2 regions of the Roseateles sp. So40a genome follow, and region 2 is predicted to be linked to the other one. Evidence: riboswitches for the same ligand, from Rfam matches in the RefSeq annotation. Region 2 holds a riboswitch; the other holds the start of a gene.

Region 1 (7,099 bases), 2.3 Mb from region 2:
CCCGACGTCGGATCGAACGACCGGATCGCCGCGGCCCGATAGAGCCCGCTGGGCAGGTCGAGCTCGTTGTCCTCCACATTGCCCGCGCCGCCCAGGATGGGCCGCGTCGAGCATCGACCCTTGAAGCTCGTCCAGGTCTCGCACCCGGTCAATCGGCTGTCGAGCCGGCGGTGATGAACGATCCAGTCGCCGAATTCGAAATCGAAGTCGGCGGCGCCTGCGGAAACAGTGGTGGACATGGGAGCCTCGCGTCGTTCGTGGGAACGAGGCGAGTGTCCGGACCGTACGACCGAGTCCTGGCAGTAGGACGAAGTCTTCAAAGCGGCTTGGCGCAGCGTCAGAGGCGCGCTCTTTGGCGCCCTGCCCACTTGGCCTTAGAAGGGCGTGCGATCGAAGTTGGCGACACCGGGACCGAAGACCTCCACGGCCTTCGTCTTCACTGCTTCCAACGTCATGCGAAGCTCGATGAGGTCATTGCCATAGTCGGCGACCTCGTCTTCATCGTCCGAGGTCTGGCAGATGTTCGCCCACTTCGCGTCGAGCTCTGTGAGCGCTTCCAGAATCCGCTGCGCCTGCCAGTGCGTGAGTTCCAGCCCTAAAGTCTTCATGCTTGCTTGCCCTGCTTGAAGAAGACGCGGAATGCCTTCACGCCGACTTCCTCCAGTAGCCCCTTGAACTTGTCCATGGGCATGTTAACGGCGGGGCAGATCATGTAGTGGCCCTCGTAATCGCTGACCAGCTTGAGTCCGGAAGGCATCGGCGTGGTGGCATTGAACTGCCATACCCAGCCGCTCATGTCCCTTTTTTCCAGCTCTTTCTCGCTGAACACGCTGACACCGCGACCATTGGCGACAACGACGATGATGTCGTTGACCTTCGTCCAGTCAACGTCGCTTGGCCGCACATTCGCGATCTTGGGACTGCTGGAGTTCCCGAGCCGGAACACGTCTTCTGGGCAGATGTAGAACGATTTGGGGAACACGGGCACCTCCTTGAGGCCGCCGAGTTGATCGCTCGCTCCGATGGGAAGCCAGTGACCTAGGTCAAACGTATCTGCCTGTCACCGTAGGCTTGAGAGCACCGACCCAGCATCCAGTGAGCTGACTCGGTCAGGACCGGCGTCAGCACGGCCCACCCCACTGCGAGGATCAGCAGCGCCGATGTCTGATCGGTGAAGTTGCCGGCGCCCAGCCGAACGGCGGCGAGGTAGGACAACGGGCCGCCCACCGCCCCAAGAACCGCGGCCAGGAACGGTCTCCCGTGCAACCACGAGAGCGGCGAGCAAAGCAGCGTCGCGAACAGCGCCCAGAGCGCCAGGATCCACAGCGGCGCCAGCCATGGGAACGCACCGGGCGACGCATAACCCACGACGCCAAAGGCGATCATCGCGGTGTCCCATCCCAGCCCGAGAATCACGGCCATTGCGATCAGGGCGCACTCGATCGCTCGCGCATCGCTGAGCGCGAGATGCAGGCCGACCACCACGCCCACGCACGCCACGCCGGCAACGACCTGGCCATGCGCCGCCCCCAGCACACAGGCCAACCACGCCAGCTGAAAGACGGCGAACTGAATCACGATGCGCAGGGCGGCTCGTGCACGCATGGGCATTTCCAATCGACCTGTTCCAGGCTTGCTGAAGGACCTTCTTCTACGCATCCATGCGGGGATCGGTTCACTGCTTCTCGAGGGGGTGCGGAGGCTCCATCGCCCAACCGCTAGAATCCACAACGCTCGCCGGCCCGTCCGGCGAGTTTCGCTAGGGGTGCTGCGCCTTCGATTCATCGACGCGCGGCTGAGAAAGTCCCTTTGAACCTGTTGAGGTAATCCTCGCGCAGGGAAGCATGCCTTCGACACGCCCTCGTGTCCTCGCACGCCGCCTTCTCATCGGCGTGCCCGGTTTGCCGACCTGCCATCGTCTTCCTGGCTTCGGCACATCGATGGCAACTTCGTCCACGCTCCACTCCTTCCCGCTGCATCGCCTCGCGACCGCGCTCGTCGCCGGCGGCCTCGCCCTGCACGCGTCCGCCCAGTCGACCCCGCCCTCCCCCGCCGCGGCAGACTCCCCCTCGTCCACGCCGGCCACCTCCCCCGCCCTCCCCAGCGTGGTGGTCAAGGGCAGCGCTGACGCCCCCGTGATGGTGGGCGGCTTCGGTGACACCCCCATCGCCAAGCTCCCCCTTCAGGCGAGCGTCGTCAGCGCCGAGCGCCTTACCGACCGCGGTCTCATCAGCCTCGCCGGGCTCTCCGTGATCGACGCGAGCGTCGGCGACTCGTACAACTCGGCCGGCTACGTCTCCTACCTGAAGATCCGCGGCTACGACCTCGACAACCGCTTCAACTTCCGCCGCGATGGCCTGCCCATCAACGCCGAGACCGCCCTGCCGCTGTCCAACAAGAGCAGCCTCGAAATCATGAAGGGCACCTCCGGCATCCAGGCCGGCACCAGCGCCCCGGGCGGCCTGGTGAACCTCGTCGTCAAGCGCCCCACCGTCGAGCTCACCAGCCTGACGCTCGGCGTGAGCGAACGCGGCACCGTCGAGACCGCCATGGACTGGAGCCGCCGCTTCAGCGACGGCCACGGCAATGACAAGGCCTTCGGACTGCGCGTCAACGTCGCCGCCGCGAAGCTCCGCCCCGAGTTGCGCGACGCCGACGGCAACCGCTGGATGATGGCCGTCGCCGGCGACTGGCGCGTCACGCGCGACACGCTGGTCGAAGCCGAGGTCGAGGTCTCGCGTCAATCCCAGCCCAGCCAACCGGGCTTCAGCCTTCTGGGGGATCGCCTCCCCAATGCGAAGGACATCGACCCGCGCATCAATCTGAACAACCAGTCCTGGAGTCAGCCGGTCGTCTTCGAAGGCCGTACCGCCTCGCTGCGCATCCAGCATCAGCTCAACGCGGACTGGAAGCTGCAGGCGCATGGCGCGATCCAGCGCCTGGTCACCGATGACCGCCTCGCCTATCCGTTCGGCTGCACCGCCGGCGACGGCACGTATTACCCGAGCACCTACTGCCCCGACGGCACCTTCGACCAGTACGACTTCCGCAGCGACAACGAGCACCGCAACAGCGACGCGCTCGACCTGTCCGCGCAAGGCAAGCTGACGCTGGCCGGCATGCAGCATCAGGTGAGCACCGGCGTGCTGTTCTCGCGCTACAAGAGCCGGCTGCAAGGCCAGGCCTACAACTGGGCGGGCACCGGCAACATCTGGGGCACGCTGCCCACGGTGGCCGACCCGACGCTGGGCTCGACCAACACCAACCGCACCGAACGCAGCACCGAGTTCTACCTGCGCGACGCCGTGCAGCTCAGCGCGCAATGGCAAGGCTGGCTGGGCGTGCGCCACACGCGCCTGGATCGCGACTCGAAGCTGGTCAACGTGCAGCCGGGCAACGAGAACGCGCCCACGAGCTATCGCCAGTCCTTCACCACGCCGTGGCTGGGTCTGAGCTACGCGATCAATCCGGACCTGCTGGCCTACGCAAGCTGGGGCCAGGGCATCGAATCGGCGGTCGTGCCCAACCTGCCGGTCTACGTGAACGCCGGCCAGCCGCTGCAGGCGATCCGCAGCCGGCAATGGGAGATCGGCCTGAAATCGGGCAGCCGCACGGTGGATTGGTCGGTCAACTACTTCGACATCAGCAAGCCCGCGACGAGCGATGAGGATGTCGGCAACAACCGGCTGCGCGCGCGCCTGGATGGGGAGCAGAACCATCGCGGTGTCGAGGCGCAGGCCGATCTGAAGTGGACCGGCGGCGGCCTGATGGCCAGCGCGATGAAGCTGCATGCGCGCCGCGAGCGCGCGAGCGATGCGTCGATCAACGGGCTGAAGCCGACGAACGTGCCGGAGACGACGATCAAGCTGCAGGCGCGGCAGAGCGTTGGCGTGCCGGGGCTGGACCTGATGGCGGGCGTGGTCTACGAGGGCAAACGGATGGTGCTGCCGGACAACTCGCTGTCGATCCCGAGCTGGACGCGGCTGGACCTGGGCGCGCGCTACGAGCAGAACGTGGGCCGGCAATTGCTGATCTGGCGTGTGGGCGTGGACAACGTGACGGACCGTCGGGCGTGGCGCGAGTCGCCTTACCAGTACGGTCATGTGTACCTGTACCCGCTCGCCAATCGCACATGGCGTGCTTCGGTGGAGTGGGTCTTGTGAGCCTCTAGTTTTTCTGTGTATACTCTTAGGCTCTGATCCCCGATAGCTCAGTCGGTAGAGCGCCGGACTGTTAATCCGTAGGTCCCTGGTTCGAGCCCAGGTCGGGGAGCCAAGATCAGATGACGAAGGTCTTCGGACCTTCGTTCTTTTTAAGCCAGAGTCCGACCGAAGACACTGGCCCAAGAATTCAGATCGATAGGATCTGAGCAGACTTTTCCTCGATAGCTCAGTCGGTAGAGCGCCGGACTGTTAATCCGTAGGTCCCTGGTTCGAGCCCAGGTCGAGGAGCCAAAACTGAAGCCCCGCATCGCAAGATGTCGGGGCTTTTTCTTTGGGCGCGTCAGAGGAATCGCCTCATTCATCGAATCAACGGGACAACTGGAGAAAATCAGCGCAAACGCCAGCCGGCGCCGATCCTGCAGAAGATACGTTGATCCAGACGACCGAGCAGTCAATTCGTCGTCGCGACGACGATCAAAGGTGCAGCATCACTGCATATAAACCTTGACTGTGAACTTAACGCCGAAAGGCCCAAAGTCCGGCAGCGAAGACAACTTCACACTTTTCTCAGAATCCACTGCCGTAGCGGGATAAAGGGAGACTTTACAACCGCCATCCGCAGTTGCTCCACGCTCGACTTGTACATTCACCTGCGATGGCTGTCCATTCGACTGATCCTCGACCACCCATGCCGCAGAACACGCCTTCGGTGGTAGCGACCTGAAGAGGACGTCGTATCCGCTCCCAATCCTTACCGGTGGATCGTGCCTCGCGTTGTTAATCAGATACTTCAGATCATCGACAATCTTTGAAATATTCCTTTTAACCGGATCAAGAACATCACCAATAATATAGGTATCGAATGAGTCAAATGAGGCTCTATACGCCACCGAGGTCGACGCGTCACCAGAAGTTCTAACTGATACGACGCCGGCGCCAAGGGCAGAATCTCCGGAGATATCCGCCTTCCCTTGCATTGAAGAACTGCTGCTACTGGCATACCAAAGCATGTCCAACTCCCGAGCCACAACCGCTTCGGTGGCGCCAGAAACTCCAGACACGAGACCAGCCTCCGCAACAATTGCCCAGAGAATATCCGCTCGTACTGAAGAAGACTGCGGCAAGACTCCAGCAGGTGAGATATTCGGGTATAGGGCGATCGCTACTGGCGAGAACACCGAAGCACGCGCAACCATCATGGACTGCTTCTTATCCAGAGCACTTGAAGCGTCGACTTTCAGATTAACAACCGGAGCCCCGGCCGCCACTGCGAAATTCAAGTACCACGCGCAGTTTAAGTTGTACGCCCCGCGTGGAGATTTACTCGAGTCGACCCAGGCCAATGGAGATTCCGCCACATACCCGAGAGCCCCCACGAGCGGCTTACCAACATAGGAAGACTGACTGGCATCATTTGGATTCTTGATCACAAAAGAAACCGTATGGAGCACTGCCTGAGCCTTGGTCCCTCCTACCTTTACGGGCTTTATGGAGGAATCGATTTCAGCAAGCCTTATGACGTCTGCAGGAACAATAATCTTCTTGTCTTCCAGAAACCTCTTCATGGCGTCACTGGAAATGCAGCCATTCTTTTTGAAGAAATCAACTAGATCCGTATTAAGATTGGCTTCCTTGGGAGTTGGTTCGTTCGGTGAAGGTTGACGGACTAAACTTCGAAAGAAGTTCTGGTAAGTCGCCAAGCTAAACAGATCCACTTGGCAGAACGCTGGCTGCGACCATGCAGTCGCACACATGACCACCGCAAGTCGAAAAGCCGAATGGGCACGCATCATTACCCTCCATAGAGCGATCGCTCGATTCTTGGGGCAGGTCCGGCCAGCGCCCATGTAGGTATTCCCCGAGTTCTACGTCTCCCATCATCAATACTGATGACGAAACTTGAGTGAGGCTGATCGCCGCCAAGCCTTCTCCAAACGCAGCATCCAGCGCGCCGCCCTCGATGCCCAGACCGCAGAGACACAAGCAGTTGAACGCGCCTACGCCATCCAGAAGGTGCACCCACTGATGGCCAACATAGACCTGACGGTCGAAGACCTGTCCATGAGCGCTCTCCTAAGGCAGGCAAGAGCGCACAAGCCCATAGCCGGGGGCCACGACCACAGCGACTCTTGGAGCGGCGTGAGAACCTGACTGCGCTTAGCCTTCGATAGAGAAGGTCAGAACAGCAGCAGCTGTGCCGTCGGGTCGTCCAGCAAAGCAAGAGAGCAGCTAGAGGACGTAGGAACTTCTACCTTTAACGCCGATGAGCATTCGGGGGAACTGCTCGATCATCGAGCTCCGCTCGTTCGGCCGCAGCTAGTGCAATGCCAGCAACAGGGCGGCAATTTGCTCATCCTCGCAATAGAAGTACGCAGGCGGCGCGCTCAGCGCTTGTGCGAGAGCCTGCACTGTCTGAACCGGCGGCTTATGGGCGTCTGACTCGTAGTAGCTGATCCGCGCCCTGCTGGTCTCGGCGAGGCGAGGCGAGCACTGCCTACGCGGCCGGGGCTACGAGCGCTACCTATCCCACCGACTCAGGTCCTCGTGGTTGGCAATCTCCTTGTGAACCTTCTTGGGGATATGAGGCATCTCCGCCGAGAGCGCGTCGAGCCGCTCTCGGATCGGCGTGAGGTCCAGGAGCGTTGGCTCTGCTCCCATGGTCATTTGCTCAAGTTGACGGCCAACCGCGTTATATCTCGCGCCGGCGATTCGATGACGTTCGGCGCGATCCTGAAGCCCCATATTCGAGGCCAAAACGGCAAGTACTGCCGAGACGACGCTTAGCAGACCGGTTCCCACCTTCATCCAAAGCTCCGTCTGTCCCTGCAGCGTCACAAACACGGTCGTTCCCACAATCGCTGACAGAGCGGCAGCGCAATTGGATAGAAGCCGATGACGAGAAGCCAACAGCTCGGCCATTTTGTAATGCCCCACCG
Region 2 (7,099 bases):
CGCCGTCCTCCGACGCGGTCAGCCGCACGCCATCCGATCCCGCCGTGTTGGCCAGGATCGCCATGCGGCCGGTCGGCACCAGGCAACCGGTGTCGAAGCGCAACGCGCCGCGATAGACGTACACGAACGCGTTGTGCGATTCGGGCAGCGCCTGCTCGAAGCTCGCACCGGGCTCGAGATGCACGTCCAGGTAGGTCGGCACCGTGGCCTCGCGCTGCACCGCGCCGGCCACGCCATGGCTCTCGCCGGCGATGACACGCACCGTGGCGCCGGGCAGGGTCAGCTCCGGGATCTCGGCGCTGGCGATGTCGCGGTACCAGGGGTCGCGCATCTTGTCGCGGCCCGGCAGGTTCAGCCACAGCTGGAAGCCTTCCATCCGGCCCTCCTGCTGCTCGGGCAGCTCGGAGTGGATCACCCCGCGGCCCGCGGTCATCCACTGCACGCCGCCGGGACCGAGCAGGCCTTCATTGCCGGCCGAGTCGCGATGGCGCATCTGACCGTCGAGCATGTAGGTCACGGTCTCGAAACCGCGGTGCGGATGGTCGGGGAAACCGGCGATGTAGTCCTCGGCCTGGTCGGTGCCGAAGGCGTCCAGCATCAGGAAGGGATCCAGGCGCCGCTGCAGGTCCTGCGTCAGCACGCGCGTCAACTTGACGCCCGCGCCGTCGCTGGTGGCCCTGCCCTGCACCAGGCGCTCGACCTGGCGGGGCGTCCGAAGAAGGGTGGCAGGGGTGGCGGCGGTCATGATGGATCCTTTCTTGATTGCTCAGACAGTCTGGGTTTCGCCGAACAGCGCGGCGATTTCCTCACGGGCGCCGGCCAGGCCCTTGGCCGCGGCTTCCTCGCCCATGTTCAGGCCCTCGGCCAGCACGAACTTCACATCGGTCATGCCGAGGAAGCCCAGCGTCACCTGCAGGTAGGGCACGATGTTGTCGGTCGGCTGGCCGCGATGCACGCCACCGCGCGAGCTCACCACGATCACCTGCTTGCCGGTGACCAGGCCGACCGGGCCGTTGGCGCCGTAGCTGAAGGTCACGCCGGCGCGGGCGACCGCGTCGATCCAGTTCTTCAGCTGCGAGGGCACGCCGAAATTGATCATCGGGGCGGTCAGCACGATCACGTCGGCGGCCTGCAGCTCGGCGATCAGCTGGTCGTTGAAGGCCACGCGGTCGGCTTGCGCCTGGTTGCGGTTGTCGGCCGGCGTGAACAGCGCGCCCAGCGTCGCTTCGTCCATCGGGGGCAGCGGGCGCACGGCCAGGTCATGGACCACGGTCTTGGCGCCGGGGTTGCGCTCGACGAGTTGCTGCACGACCTCGTTGGCCAGCAGCGTCGAGACCGAACCCTGGCCTTCATGCAGACGGCGGGCGCTGGAGTTGATTTGCAGGATGTTCATGGTGCGTTTCTCCGGGACAGTTCGGCTGCATCAGCCGGGGTGTGAGGGCATGGGATGAACTGTATTGATCGCCCCTGCGCACCGGAATACCCAAGAATGGATAAGATTGTTCCATTCAAAGAACAATCGCTGAGCCCGCCATGAGTCTTGACGCCGACGACCTGCTGGTCTTTGCCCGCGTGATCGAAAGCGGCAGCTTCAGCCGCGCCGCGGAGCGCCTGCAGTTGCCCAAATCCACGGTGTCGCGCCGGATCGCGGCGCTGGAGGAACGTCTGGGCGAGAAGCTGCTCCAGCGCAGCACGCGGCGGCTGACGCTGACCGAGTTCGGCCAGGGCGTGCTGGAACACGCGCGGGTGCTGGCGGGCGAAGTGGACGGCGCGCTCGCGCTGGCGCTGCACCGGCAGCAGCGGCCGACGGGCCGCTTGCGGGTATCCATGCCGGCGGACTTCGCGCACCAGATGCTGACGCCGATGCTGAGCCGCTTCGTCGGCGACTACCCCGAGGTGCAACTGGAGCTGGACCTCTCACCGCGCCGGGTGGATCTGATCGCCGAGGGTTTCGACATCGCGGTGCGCATGGGCCAGCTGCCGCCGGACAGCCAGCTCGCGGCGCGGCGCATGGCGATGTTCAGCAGCGGCCTGTACGCGTCGCCGGCCTATCTGGAGCGCCATGGCGAGCCGCAACTCCCCGAGGGGCTGCTGAGCATGCACGGGCTGATGATCCTGAGCCGGGCGGGCGAGCCGCTGCCGTGGCGGCTGTTCGGCATCGTCGACGGCCAGGCCGACCAGCGTCAGGAATGGGTGGGCGTGCCGGAGAGCCGCACGCTGGTCAACGCGCCGGACATGCTGCTGCAGATGGCGCGCGCGGGTCTGGGCATCACCTGGGTCGGCAACCAGTACGCGCAGGCCTTCGTGGACCGGGGCGAGCTGGTGCGGGTGCTGCCCGCGTGGTGCGCGGAGCCCTCGACCTGCTGGGCGGTGTTCCCGCAGCGCCGGCTGATGCCGCTGCGCACGCGGCTCTTCCTGGACGCGATGGCCGCGGAGCTCTCGCCCTTCGATCAGGCGGCGATGTACGGGATGTGAGGCGCCGGGGACGACACGTCGCCGGCGCGCTCGGTCAATCGACCTGGAAGCCGATCTCCACGCTGACCTGACGCGCCGTGGTGATGGGCGCGAACTTCCATTGCTGGACGGCCTTCACGGCCGCGGCGCTGAGCTTGCGGTCCGGCGAGCGCAGCGCCTGCACGGCGTCGGTGCGGCCGTCGGGCTGCACGATGAACTGCACGAGCACCGAGCCTGCGCGCTGCTGCTGCAGCAGCGCGCGCGGGTATTCGGGATCGACCTTGCGCAGCAGCTGCAGTTGCGCGGGCTCGTCATCGGGCTCGGGCGGCGGGGTCTTGCCGGCGGACGCGGTGGTCGCGGGCGCGGCCATCGCCTGCGGCGACACGGTGTCGGACATCGGAGCGGGCTGCGTCGTGGGCGGCGCCACGGTCGGGGCGATGGTCGAGGGCGTGCCGCCCGCGCCGACACCGCCTTGACCGCCCTGGCCGATCGGCGCGGGCGAGGTCGTCGGCGCGGCGGCCACCACGGGCGCGTCCTGCGCGGCGTTGCGCGCGGCCATCGCTCGTTCGGCGGCGGGATCGAGTTCCGGCCGGCGCGTTGCCGGCGCCGGCGCGGACACCTGCTTCAGCGCGGGCTTGGGCTCGACCTTGGCCTCGTGTTTCTCGGGGGCCTTCTCGGGCGCCTTCTTCTCGCCCTTCTCGGCGTGGAAGCGGATCCACTGGAACACCTTGTCGGCATCGCGCTTGGCGCGGTCGACGTCGCTCATCGCGGCCGCCTTGGGATCGGCCGGCGCGGCGGACGTCGTCGTCTGCGCCTGCGCGGCCATCGCGACCAGGGACAGGCTCAAGACCTGGCACAGGGCCAGGCCACGGCGTCGGACGCTCAGGAGACTACGGCTGCTCATCACTCCACCCTCTCTCGATTGCGCTGGTTGCTCTCTTTTGGAGACAACGCCGGTCTTGTCTGCTGATGTTGCTGTTGGTTTTCGCGCCCCGGCATGAGCGCCGCAGTGTAAGAAGTCATCGGGTGGCCCCTTACTCGGTGTTTCCCCGGAATCGAGCTGTAACAGTACCCGCGATGTGCCTGGACATCGGGGTTGCGTCGACGAATTCACGAACGGGATCGACCGCCACGGGCCCGGGCCCGGGCCTATACTGCGCGCCTGCTCCGGGGTGCCCTGGGCGGCTCGACGCGCGAGGCGTGTCGGGTCGCACGGGCTGAGACATGGCGATGAAGCCGTGGACCCGCTGAACTTGATCCGGTTCGTACCGGCGTAAGAAGAGCCCGCCCTTCCCCCTTCCCGGCCTCGTGCCCGAAGGCACCCGAAGGGCCCCTTCCCCAACGCTCGTCCGTCCTCATCGGTCCAGCCTCCGGCGCCCAACCGGAGACCCCGATGACCGACCTGACCCCGTCCGCCGACGACTTCCACGCCCGGCTCGCCGCCAGCCGCGCGCCGCTGCCCGCGTCGACCAAGACGCATGAATCCGGCGTGCTGCATCCGCAGCTGCGCGTGCCGCTGCGCCAGATCGCGCTGACCAACGGCGAGCGCATCGCCGTCTACGACACCTCCGGCCCCTACACCGACCCCGCCGTCGCGACCGACGTGCGACGCGGCCTGCCCGCCACCCGCGCCGAGTGGATCGCCGCGCGCGGCGACACCGAGTCCTACACCGGCCGCCCGATCCAGCTCTTCGACGACGGTCTGCGCGAGGCCGCCCAGCAGGACGCGCTGCGCGCGCAGAGTGCCGCGCTCACGCGCACGCCGCGCCGCGCGAAGTCGGGCACCAACGTCTCGCAGATGCATTACGCGCGCCGCGGCATCGTCACGGCGGAGATGGAGTACGTCGCCATCCGCGAGAACGGCCGCCGCGCGTGGATGCACGAGTACCTCGCCGACAGCGAGCGCGAGCAGCGCCTGATCGGCCAGGGCCTGGGCGCGCGGATCCCCGGGATCATCACGCCCGAGTTCGTGCGCGACGAGGTCGCCCGCGGCCGCGCGATCATCCCGGCCAACATCAACCATCCGGAAGTGGAGCCGATGGCCATCGGCCGCAACTTCCTCGTCAAGGTCAACGCCAACATCGGCAACTCGGCGGTGAGCTCCGGCATCGAGGAGGAGGTCGAGAAGCTCGTGTGGGCCACGCGCTGGGGCGCCGACACGGTGATGGACCTGTCCACCGGTCGCAGCATCCACACCACGCGCGACTGGATCCTGCGCAACAGCCCCGTGCCCATCGGCACCGTGCCGATCTACCAGGCGCTGGAGAAGGTCGGCGGCGTGGCCGAGGAGCTGACCTGGGCGCTCTTCCGCGACACGCTGATCGAGCAGGCCGAGCAGGGCGTCGACTACTTCACCATCCACGCGGGCGTGCGCCTGCCCTTCGTGCCGATGACGGTCAAGCGCCGCACCGGCATCGTGTCGCGCGGCGGCTCGATCCTGGCCAAGTGGTGCATCGCGCATCACCGCGAGAACTTCCTGTACACGCACTTCGAGGAGATCTGCGAGATCATGAAGGCGTACGACGTCAGCTTCTCGCTGGGCGACGGACTGCGGCCGGGCTCGCTGGCCGACGCCAACGACGAGGCGCAGTTCGCCGAGCTGCGCACGCTGGGCGAGCTCACGAAGATCGCGTGGAAGCACGACGTGCAGACCATGATCGAAGGCCCCGGCCATGTGCCCATGCACATGATCCAGGCCAACATGACCGAGCAGCTCAAGCACTGCGACGAGGCGCCGTTCTACACGCTGGGCCCGCTGACCACCGATATCGCCCCGGGCTACGACCACATCACCAGCGGCATCGGCGCGGCCATGATCGGCTGGTTCGGCTGCGCGATGCTCTGCTACGTCACGCCCAAGGAACACCTGGGCCTGCCCGATCGGGACGACGTCAAGCAGGGGCTGATGGCCTACAAGATCGCCGCGCATGCGGCCGACATCGCCAAGGGCCATCCGGCGGCCCGCGCGCGTGACGACGCGCTGTCCAAGGCACGTTTCGAGTTCCGCTGGGAGGACCAGTTCAACCTCGGTCTCGATCCGGAGACGGCGCGCGAGTTCCACGACGAGACCCTGCCCAAGGACAGCGCCAAGGTGGCGCACTTCTGCTCGATGTGCGGGCCCAAGTTCTGCTCGATGAAGATCACGCAGGACGTGCGCGAGTACAGCGCGCAGCTGGAGGCCGACACGGCGAGCCGCGACGGGATGAAGGAGAAGAGCGCGGAGTTCCTCGCCGGTGGCGGCGAGCTCTACATCCCGATCCGCCAGGCCTGAGCGCGATGGCCTCGATCGCCATCGCCGGCGCCGGCCTGGCCGGCCGGCTGATCGCGTGGGCGCTGGCGCGCGCCGGGCATCGCGTCGAGGTCTTCGACGCGTCGTCCGGTCCGCGGCCCGCGTTCGATGCGTCGGGCGCGGCCGCGTTCAGCGCGGCGGGCATGCTGAGCCCGCTCGCCGAGCAGGAGCAGGGCGGTCCCGCGATCGCGGCGCTGGGCTGGCGGTCGCTGAGCTTGTGGCCGGGCATCGTGGCCGCGTTGCCGGGCACAGTACCGCTGCGTGTCGACGGCAGCCTGCTGCTCTCTCATCGCGCGGACCTGGGCGCGGCGCAGCGCTCGCTCGCGCGCATGCCGGGCGCCCAGCCGCTCGATGCCTCGGCGCTGCGCGCGCTGGAGCCGATGCTCGCGCCGGGCCTGCGCGGCTGGCTGCTGCCGCGTGAAGGCCTGATCTCGCCCGTCGCCACGATGGCCGCGCTGCATGACGGCGCGGCGTCGGTGCGCTGGCACTGGTCGTGCGTGGTCGACCAGGTGCTGCCCGGTGAGCTGCACTTCATCGATGGGCGCAGGTGGCAAGGCGACTGGGCCGTCGACACGCGCGGTCTGGGCGCGCGTCCGCCGCTGCCGCTGCGCGGCGTGCGCGGCGAGATCGTCACGCTCTCGCTGCCCGGGCACGGCCTGCACCGCCCGGTGCGCCTGCTGCATCCGCGTCATCGCGTCTATCTCGTGCCGCGCACCGACGAGGAGATCGTCGTCGGCGCCAGCGAGATCGAGAGCGAGGACCGCAGCCCGATGTCGCTGCGATCGGCGGTCGAGCTGATGGCCGCGGCGCAGAGCGTGCTGCCGGCGTTGTCGGAGGCCCGCATCCTGAGGCTGGACCGCCACCTGCGCCCCGCGCTGCCGGACAACCTCCCGTTCACCCACCACGAGCCCGGCTTGCTGCGGCTCAACGGTCTGTACCGCCATGGCTGGCTGCTGGCACCGGCACTCGTCGAGCGGCTGCTCGCGGAGGCGGGCCTTGCGCGCCTCATCGACCTGGCCGACTTCCTTCCCGAGGAGAACCCCCATGAATGCCCTGCCCTCGATCACCGTGCGGCTGGATGAGCGCGCCGTGTCGCTGCCCGCGGGCGCGACCCTGGCGCAGTTGCTCGACGCCGAGCACCGCGAGCCCGTCGCCGTGGCCACCGCGCTGAACGGCCGTTTCGTGCCGCGCGACGCGCGCGCCGCCACCGCGCTGCGCGATGGCGACGTCGTCCTGTTCTTCCAACCGATCGTCGGAGGCTGACATGAGCGCCATTCCCGATCCGCTGCTCATCGACGGCGTCGCGCTCGAGAGCCGGCTGTTCCTGGGCACCGCCGGTTATCCCAGCCCCGTGGC

What was found. Region 2 has a riboswitch for thiamine pyrophosphate ahead of thiC (phosphomethylpyrimidine synthase ThiC). Riboswitches for the same ligand answer to the same signal wherever they lie in the genome.
Region 1: linked by a shared signal. The riboswitch ahead of ACNI65_RS16145 (TonB-dependent siderophore receptor) and the one ahead of thiC (phosphomethylpyrimidine synthase ThiC) in region 2 are both predicted to bind thiamine pyrophosphate.

The regions. Positions count from the first base shown of each region.
Region 1 covers NZ_CP182288.1:3,542,562-3,549,660, forward strand. The annotation lists gene ACNI65_RS16125 (DUF1579 domain-containing protein) at 1-320, opposite strand, end outside; gene ACNI65_RS16130 (hypothetical protein) at 375-608, opposite strand; gene ACNI65_RS16135 (hypothetical protein) at 605-982, opposite strand; gene ACNI65_RS16140 (DUF2878 domain-containing protein) at 1,039-1,605, opposite strand; TPP riboswitch at 1,752-1,858, shown strand; gene ACNI65_RS16145 (TonB-dependent siderophore receptor) at 1,941-4,163, shown strand; tRNA gene ACNI65_RS16150 (tRNA-Asn) at 4,200-4,275, shown strand; tRNA gene ACNI65_RS16155 (tRNA-Asn) at 4,379-4,454, shown strand; gene ACNI65_RS16160 (hypothetical protein) at 4,652-5,728, opposite strand; gene ACNI65_RS16165 (SLATT domain-containing protein) at 6,681-7,099, opposite strand, start outside.
Region 2 covers NZ_CP182288.1:110,742-117,840, reverse strand. The annotation lists gene ACNI65_RS00535 (pirin family protein) at 1-745, opposite strand, end outside; gene ACNI65_RS00530 (FMN-dependent NADH-azoreductase) at 767-1,393, opposite strand; gene ACNI65_RS00525 (LysR family transcriptional regulator) at 1,534-2,475, shown strand; gene ACNI65_RS00520 (TonB family protein) at 2,510-3,301, opposite strand; TPP riboswitch at 3,613-3,751, shown strand; gene thiC (phosphomethylpyrimidine synthase ThiC) at 3,848-5,725, shown strand; gene ACNI65_RS00510 (FAD-dependent oxidoreductase) at 5,731-6,825, shown strand; gene thiS (sulfur carrier protein ThiS) at 6,788-7,006, shown strand; gene ACNI65_RS00500 (thiazole synthase) at 7,008-7,099, shown strand, end outside.